2 linked regions of the Cryptosporangium arvum DSM 44712 genome follow. The protein of the gene in region 1 interacts with the protein of each later gene in a pairwise test. Links are inferred from orthologs where the notes say so. Each region holds a gene or a part of one and is shown in the gene's direction. Other genes may lie near its edges.

Region 1 (4,119 bases):
TTCCTCGTCGGCGCGCCGATCGCCGCGTTGGCGCTGGTCGCCGTACTGTTCATCAAGGAGAAGCCGCTAGCGACGCTCAGCGGTGACGAGCGCCTCGCGCGCGAACAGGCCGGCCTCAGCGGGCATTGATCCCGACCGGTGCCGGGCTCCGCGTCCGGTGCTGGGCTCCGCGTCCGGTGCCGGGCTCCGCGTCCGGTGCCGGCGTCACCGCCGGAGTCGAACCGCCCCGGTAGGCGCCCTGACTGAAATTCCGCTGAGGATGGGTGCGCCCACCCCGGTTGGTTGTGGGTGACTACCGTTCGCCAGATCGCTGCCGTCCATTGTGGGACGGCCGCCGGAGCAAGGCCCGGACACCTCCGGGATCCCGCCGATCGGAGAAAGCAACCGCCATGTCTTTCCTGGCCAGGTTCAGCCTCGCCAACCGAGCGCTCATCGCGTTGATCACCATCGCGGTCACCGCGTTCGGCCTGATCGCGATCCCGTCGCTGAAACAGCAGCTCATCCCGTCCCTGGAGATCCCCGCGGCGTTCATCACCGCGCAGTACTCCGGTGCGTCGCCGGACGTCGTCGAGAGCCAGGTGACCGAACCGATCGAGGACGCCGTGCGCGGCGTCGCCGGGGTCACCGGCACCCAGTCGAGCTCGCTGGAGGGCTTCTCCACCATCCAGGTGGAGCTCGAGTACGGCACCGACATCGGCGCCACCGTGAACAAGCTCCAGCAGGCCATAGACCGGGCGCAGCTGCCCGCCGACGTCGACCCGTCGATCCTCTCCGGCGGCACCGACGACCTGCTGCCCGCGGTCGCGCTGTCCGCGTCCGGGGGTGACGACCCGTCGGCGTTCGCCCAGAAGCTCCAGAAGATCGTCCTGCCGGAGCTCAGCGGCATCGAGGGCGTCCGGGAAGCGACGCTGTCCGGCGCCCCCGACAAGTCCGTCGTCGTCCGGCCCGACCTGGCGAAGCTCGCTGCGGCCGGGCTGAGCCCGCAGGCGATCAGCGCCGCGATCAGCAGCGGGGGCACCGCCGTACCGGCCGGTCAGGTCGCCGACGGCACCCAGGCGCTCACCGTTCAGGTCGGCGGCGGCTACACCTCGGTCGAGGACTTGAAGAACCTGTACGTGACGCCCGGCGCGACCGCCGCGCCCAGCGGCGACAACGGCGCGACCGCCGCGCCCAGCGGCGACAACGGCGCGACCGCCGCGCCCAGCGGCGACACCGGCGCCGCGACGACCGGATCGGCTCCGGCCGCACCCGTGAAGCTCGGCGACGTCGCCTCGATCGAATCGGTCGAGACCCCGGCCTCGTCGGTCACCCGCACCAACGGCAAGGCGAGCCTCGGCATCTCGGTGACGATGACGCCCGACGGCAACGCGGTCGACATCTCCCACGCGATCAGCGACAAGCTCGACGACTGGACCGAGGCGCTCGGCGACGGCGCCGAGCTCACGGTCGTCTTCGACCAGGCGCCGTTCATCGAGAAGTCGATCAACAGCCTCGCCACCGAGGGCGGCCTGGGCCTGGTCATGGCCGTCGTCGTCATCCTGGTCTTCCTGCTGTCCCTGCGCTCGACGCTGGTCACCGCGGTCTCGATCCCGCTGTCGGTGCTGATCGCGCTCATCGTGATGTGGGCCGACGGCCTCTCGCTCAACGTGCTGACGCTCGGCGCGCTGACGATCGCGATCGGCCGGGTGGTGGACGACTCGATCGTCGTGCTGGAGAACATCAAACGCCACCTCGGCTACGGCGAGGAGAAGCTGGCCGCGATCTTCAACGGTGTGCGTGAGGTGGCCGGTGCGGTCACCGCGTCGACGCTCACCACGGTCGCGGTCTTCCTGCCGATCGCGCTGGTCGGCGGGCTCGTCGGCGAGCTGTTCCGTCCGTTCGCGATCACTGTCACGGTCGCGCTGCTGGCCTCGCTCGTCGTCGCGCTCACGATCGTCCCCGTGCTGGCGTACTGGTTCCTGCGCCCGCCGAAGAACGTCGAGGACGCGGAGCGGGTCCGGGCCGAGGCCGAGGAGAAGGAACGGCGCGGGCTGCTGCAGCGGATCTACGTCCCGGTGATCGGGTTCGCGGTCCGCCGTCGCTGGACCACGATCACGATCGCGATCGTCATCCTGATCGCGACGCTCGGCATGGTGCCGTTCCTCAAGACGAACTTCCTCGACCAGTCCGGCCAGAACACCCTCAACCTCACGCAGACGCTGCCGGTGGGCTCCAGCCTGGCCACCACCGACGCGGCCGCGAAGAAGGTCGAGGACGTCCTCGCCGACTTCCGTGACCGCGGCGATCTCGAGTCGTACCAGGTCACGATCGGCGGCGGCACGTTCGGGCTCGGCGGCGCGGGCAACTCGGCGAGCTACCAGCTCACGGTCAACGAGGACCGGGACACCGCCGCGGTCCAGGACGAGCTGGAGAAGAAGCTCGACGGGCTGGCCGACGCCGGTGACATCGAGGTCGGCGCCGCGCAGTCGGGGTTCGGCGGTAGCCAGCAGCAGGTCATCGTGCAGGCACCGGACGAGGAGACGCTGCGCACCGCCGCCGGGGCCGTGACGAAGGCGATGGAGTCGGTCGACGGTCTCGACGACGTCAGCAGCGACCTCGCGGAGAGCACCCCGCGGGTCGAGGTGTCGCTCAAGGATCAGGTGGCCGCGCGGTACGGGCTCACCGAGAGCACGCTCGGGCAGGTCGTCGCGGCGGCGTTCCGCGGAGCGCCCGCCGGTCAGGTCGTGATCGACGGCGTCGAGCAGCCGGTCACCGTCCTCGCGGCGGCGCCTCCGACGACGGTCGCGGCGGTGCGGTCGCTGCCGGTGCCGACCTCGGCCGGCGTGGTCCGGCTGAGCCAGGTCGCCGACGTCCGCACCGAGCCCGGGCCGGTCGAGATCACCCGGATCGACGGCGCGCGCAGCGCCACCGTCAGCGCGACGCCGAGCGGCGACAACCTGACCGCCACCACCGCTGACCTGCAGAAGAAGCTGGACGCGCTGGACCTGCCGGCCGGGGCGAGCTACTCGCTCGGCGGCGCATCCGAGGACCAGGCCGAGGCGTTCCAGCAGCTCGGGCTGGCCGTGCTCGCGGCGATCGTGATCGTCTTCATCGTCATGGTGGCGACGTTCCGGAGCCTGATCCAGCCGCTGATCCTGCTGGTGTCGATCCCGTTCGCGGCGACCGGCGCGCTGCTCCTGCTGCTGCTCACCGGCACGGCACTGGGCGTTCCGGCGTTGATCGGTGTGCTGATGCTCGTCGGCATCGTGGTCACGAACGCGATCGTGCTGATGGACCTGGTCAACCAGTACCGGCGGGACGGGATGCCGGTCGTCCAGGCCGTCGTCGAGGGTGGGCGGCACCGGCTGCGCCCGATCCTGATGACCGCGGCCGCGACGATCTTCGCGCTGATCCCGATGGCGCTCGGTCTGACCGGCGAGGGTGGGTTCATCTCCCAGCCGCTGGCGGTCGTCGTCATCGGTGGTCTGGTGAGCTCGACGCTGTTGACGCTGGTGCTCGTGCCCGCGCTCTACACGCTCGTCGAAGGGCGCAAGGAGCGGAAGGCCGACAAGCGGCGGCGCAAGGAAGAGGCCGCCGCGGCCGCCGCGGCGGCCCCGGAGCCGGTCAACTCCTGAGTAGACGGTGCAGCCCCCGGATTTCCGGGGGCTGTGCCATCTCTGGACCAATACAGACATGTCCGTTCTTGGTAATGTCCCGGCATGGCCGCCCCCGGGACCGTGGCGCCGGACGTCGTCGTCCGTGACGAGGAACTACCGGCGAGGCAACTCGCGGGACGAGTGGGGCTCGCGGTTTCGATCGCCGCCGCGGCCGTCGTCCTCTTCGCGGTGTACGAGGCGCTGCGGCCGCTGAGCCAGGGCAACCAGTTCTACTTGATCCTGTTCCTCGCGATCGTCCTGCCGCTGGTGTTCCTCTGCTACCGGTCGCGGCCGGGAAGCGCCGACCGGCCGTCGGTGCTCGACTGGATACTCGCCGCCGCCGCGCTCGCCGTGGCGGCCTACCCGGTTCTCGTCGGCTACAACGCGTTTCTCGACCGGCAGGGGCTGCTCGACCCGCTCGACGTCGTCGCCGGCGGCGTCCTCCTGGTGCTGGTGCTCGAAGCGTGCCGGCGCACCACCGGGT
Region 2 (3,305 bases), 1.5 Mb from region 1 along the record:
TGCTGGTGCTGCTGCTCGCGATCGCCGCCCGCCGCGCCTACTGGAGCCCGGTGCTCGTACTGCTCGGCTACCTGGCGATCGTCGTGAACCTGGATCTGCTGCCGCTGGCCGGACTGGTGATCCTCGGTGCTTCGATCCCGGCCGCCCGGGACAATGATCGCCAGGTACGCCCGACGAAGGGACCGAATGGCCGACAACACGCTGGAATTTGACGGCACCACCAAACGCTACGGCGACGTCGTCGCGCTGGACGACCTCTCGTTCGCCGTCCGCCCGGGCGAGATCTTCGGGTTCGTCGGCAGCAACGGTGCCGGGAAGACCACGGCCATGCGGATCGCGCTCGGCGTCCTCGCGGCGGACGGCGGTGCGGTCCGCTGGCGCGGTGCCCCGATCACGCTCGAGGCGGCCCGCCGCATCGGCTACATGCCGGAGGAACGCGGTCTCTACCCGAAGATGACCGTCGCCGACCAGCTGGAGTACCTGGCCCGCCTGCACGGCCTGAGCCGCGTCGACGCCCGCGCGGCCGTCGTCGAGTGGACCGACCGGCTCGGCATCGGCGAGCGGCGCACCAGCGAGGTGGGCGCGCTGAGCCTCGGCAACCAGCAGCGGGTCCAGCTCGCGGCCGCGCTGCTGCACGGCCCCGACCTGCTCGTGCTCGACGAACCGTTCTCCGGCCTCGACCCGGTCGCGGTCGACGTGATGAGCAGCGTGCTCGCCGAACGGGCGGCGGCCGGCGTGCCGGTGCTGTTCTCCAGCCACCAGCTCGACCTGGTGCAGCGGCTGTGCGACCGGGTCGGCATCATCCGTTCCGGGCGGCTGGTCGCGTGCGACACCGTCGACGCGCTGCGCAGTTCGAAGCGGCAGGTCACGGTGGAGGTCCGGGGCGACTGGGATCCGGCTCTGCCCGGCGTCGACCTCGTTTCGGACGACGGGACCCGGCACGTGCTGGCGCTCGCCGACGACGTGGACGACCAGGACGTGTTGCGTGCCGCGCTCGCGGCCGGGCCGGTCACCGAGTTCCGGCCGCACCGGCCGACGCTCACCGAACTGTTCCGGGAAGTCGTGACCGACGAGGGAGCTCAGCCGTGAGCAGCACGTCCGTGGTCTGGCTGATCGCCGCGCGCGAGCTGCGCACGCGGCTGAAGGCCAAGTCGTTCGTGATCGGCACGGTCGGGTTGCTCGTGGTGATCGCGGGTTACCTGGTGCTGTCGGTGTGGCTGGCGGGCTCGTCCGGGCCGACGATCGCGCTGTCCGGGCCGACGACCGAGCTGCGTCCCGCGATCGAGGCCGTGGCGACGAGCCTCGACGAGGACCTCGAGGTGCGCGTCGTCGACGAGGCCGCCGGCCGCGAGCAGGTGCGCGACGGTGACCTGGACGCGTTGATCACCGGGTCGGCGTCGGCTCCGACCGCGGTCGTCGAGGACGAGCTCGACGACACCGTGCGCGGGATCCTCACCGCCGTACTGCAGCAGCGCGCCCTGCAGGCCTCGCTGGCGCAGGCCGGGGCGGACCCGGCCGCGGTGCAGCGGGCGGTCGCCGGGGCCGGGGTGCGCGTCGACGCGTACCGGGCCTCCGACCCGCAGGAGGGGCAGCGGCTGGTGCTGGCCGCGGTGTCGATGACGCTGCTCTACATCGCGCTGATCAGCTACGGCACCGGGGTGGCCCAGGGGGTGGTCGAGGAGAAGACCAGCCGGGTCGTGGAGCTGCTCCTCGCGACCGTGCGGCCGTGGCAGCTGCTGCTCGGCAAGGTCGTGGGCATCGGGCTGGTGGGGCTGGTCCAGCTGGTGATCCTGGGCGGGGTGGGCCTGGTCGGAGCGACCGCCGCCGGGCAGCTGACGTTGCCCGCGGTGGGCATCGGGACGTTCGTGTCGCTGCTCGGGTGGTACCTGCTGGGGTTCTTCCTGTTCGCGTCGGTGTTCGCGGCGGCGGGGGCGCTGGTGTCGCGGTTCGAGGAGATGCAGAGCGTGATCTCGCCGCTGATCATGCTGCTCGTGATCATCTTCGTGCTCGGGCTCAACCTGCTGATCCGCGATCCCCGCAGCGAGCTGGTGGAGGTCCTGTCGATGATCCCGCCGTTCACCGCGATCCTGATGCCGGCGAGGGGTGCGCTCGGGGTCGCCCCGGCCTGGCAGATGGCGCTCGCGGTGGTGCTGACGCTGATCGCGCTGGCCGGCACGGTGCGGGTGGCCGGTGCGGTCTACCGGCGCGGCGTGCTGCACACCGGGTCGCGCCTGTCGGTGCGTGCCGCGCTGCGCACGCCTAGCTCAGAGCGGGACCGGTCATCCAGTACTCGCCGCCGGCCCGGCTGAGGTAACCGACGTCGACCAGGTAGCGACGCAGCGCGACGTGGTCGACGGGCCCGCCGTCGCACCACGGCCCGAGCCGCTCGTTGACGGTCTGCTCGTCGTACCGCTCGCCTGGGACGAACGTGTGCGTGCTGACGTGGCCGAGGACGGCGAGCTTGCGCGTCCAGCGGGCCGGGAAGCCGACCAGCCGGTCGTCGCGGACGTAGCGCCGGAGGACCTGATCGTTCATGCCCGGCACCGTACGCCGGGGGTGCGGGCACGGCGAGCGGTTTAGCGTGGCGGCATGCCCCACATCGATCTGCCGCCGCTGCCCGGACTGGTCGGGCTGCTCGCCGCCCGCCCCGACGTCGCCGCGCCGCTCACCGCGCTGGCCGAGACGCTCTTACGCGGGCCGTCGCCGCTCACGCCGGCCCAGCGCGAGACCATCGCCGCCCACGTGTCCCACGGCAACGGGTGCGTGTTCTGCGCCGAGACCCACGGCGCGGTGGCCCGGGAGCTCGACGCCGGCGCCGGGTCCGGGCTGGAGCCGTTGCTGGCGATCGCCGAGAAGGTGCGGGTGGACGGCCGCTCGGTGACCGAGCGGGACGTGGCGCGGGCCCGGGAGGCCGGTGCCGACGACGCGGCCATCCACGACACGGTGCTGATCGCCGCCGCGTTCTCCATGTTCAACCGCTACGTCGACGGCCTGGCGACCACCGTCCCGTCCGAGCCGGAGCACTACGCACGGCACGGCCGGGCGCTGGCCGAGAACGGCTACCGGCCGCGGTGACGCGTGACCGCGCGCTCGGGGCGCTCGGCGGGCTGGCGCTGGGCGACGCGCTCGGGATGCCGACCCAGAACCAGCCCCGGGACGCGATCCGCCGCCGCTACGGGGCGGTGCTCGACGACCTGTACCCCGGCCCGGACGACAACGAGATCAGCCGGGGCCTACCGGCCGGGCGGGTCACCGACGACACCGATCAGGCCGTGATCCTCGCGCGGTTGTTCGTCGCCGGGGAC

Evidence for each region.
Region 2: the proteins of CRYAR_RS30275 (region 1) and CRYAR_RS22935 interact in binary tests that used the Bacillus subtilis proteins (3 or more experiments, as listed by UniProt). The link is inferred for Cryptosporangium arvum DSM 44712 from one-to-one orthologs.

What each region holds. Positions count from the first base shown.
Region 1 is NZ_KK073874.1:6,593,023-6,597,141, reverse strand. Bases 1-3,814 are described here. They hold CRYAR_RS30275 (efflux RND transporter permease subunit), read left to right. Parts: upstream 1-389; coding sequence 390-3,614; downstream 3,615-3,814. Other genes in these bases: CRYAR_RS30270 (TRAP transporter permease), read left to right, coding at 3,699-3,814; CRYAR_RS30280 (MFS transporter), read left to right, coding at 1-129. Also shown: more of CRYAR_RS30270, read left to right, coding at 3,815-4,119. UniProt on the Bacillus subtilis protein: Required for self-resistance to surfactin, an antimicrobial lipopeptide surfactant produced by B.subtilis. Also required for swarming motility.
Region 2 is NZ_KK073874.1:5,084,481-5,087,785, reverse strand. The notes cover bases 198-3,197. They hold CRYAR_RS22935 (ABC transporter permease), read left to right. Parts: upstream 198-1,085; coding sequence 1,086-2,309; downstream 2,310-3,197. Other genes in these bases: CRYAR_RS22925 (carboxymuconolactone decarboxylase family protein), read left to right, coding at 2,590-3,075; CRYAR_RS22930 (DUF2087 domain-containing protein), read right to left, coding at 2,260-2,535; CRYAR_RS22940 (ABC transporter ATP-binding protein), read left to right, coding at 198-1,089; CRYAR_RS22945 (hypothetical protein), read left to right, coding at 198-212. Also shown: more of CRYAR_RS22945, read left to right, coding at 1-197; more of CRYAR_RS22940, read left to right, coding at 187-197.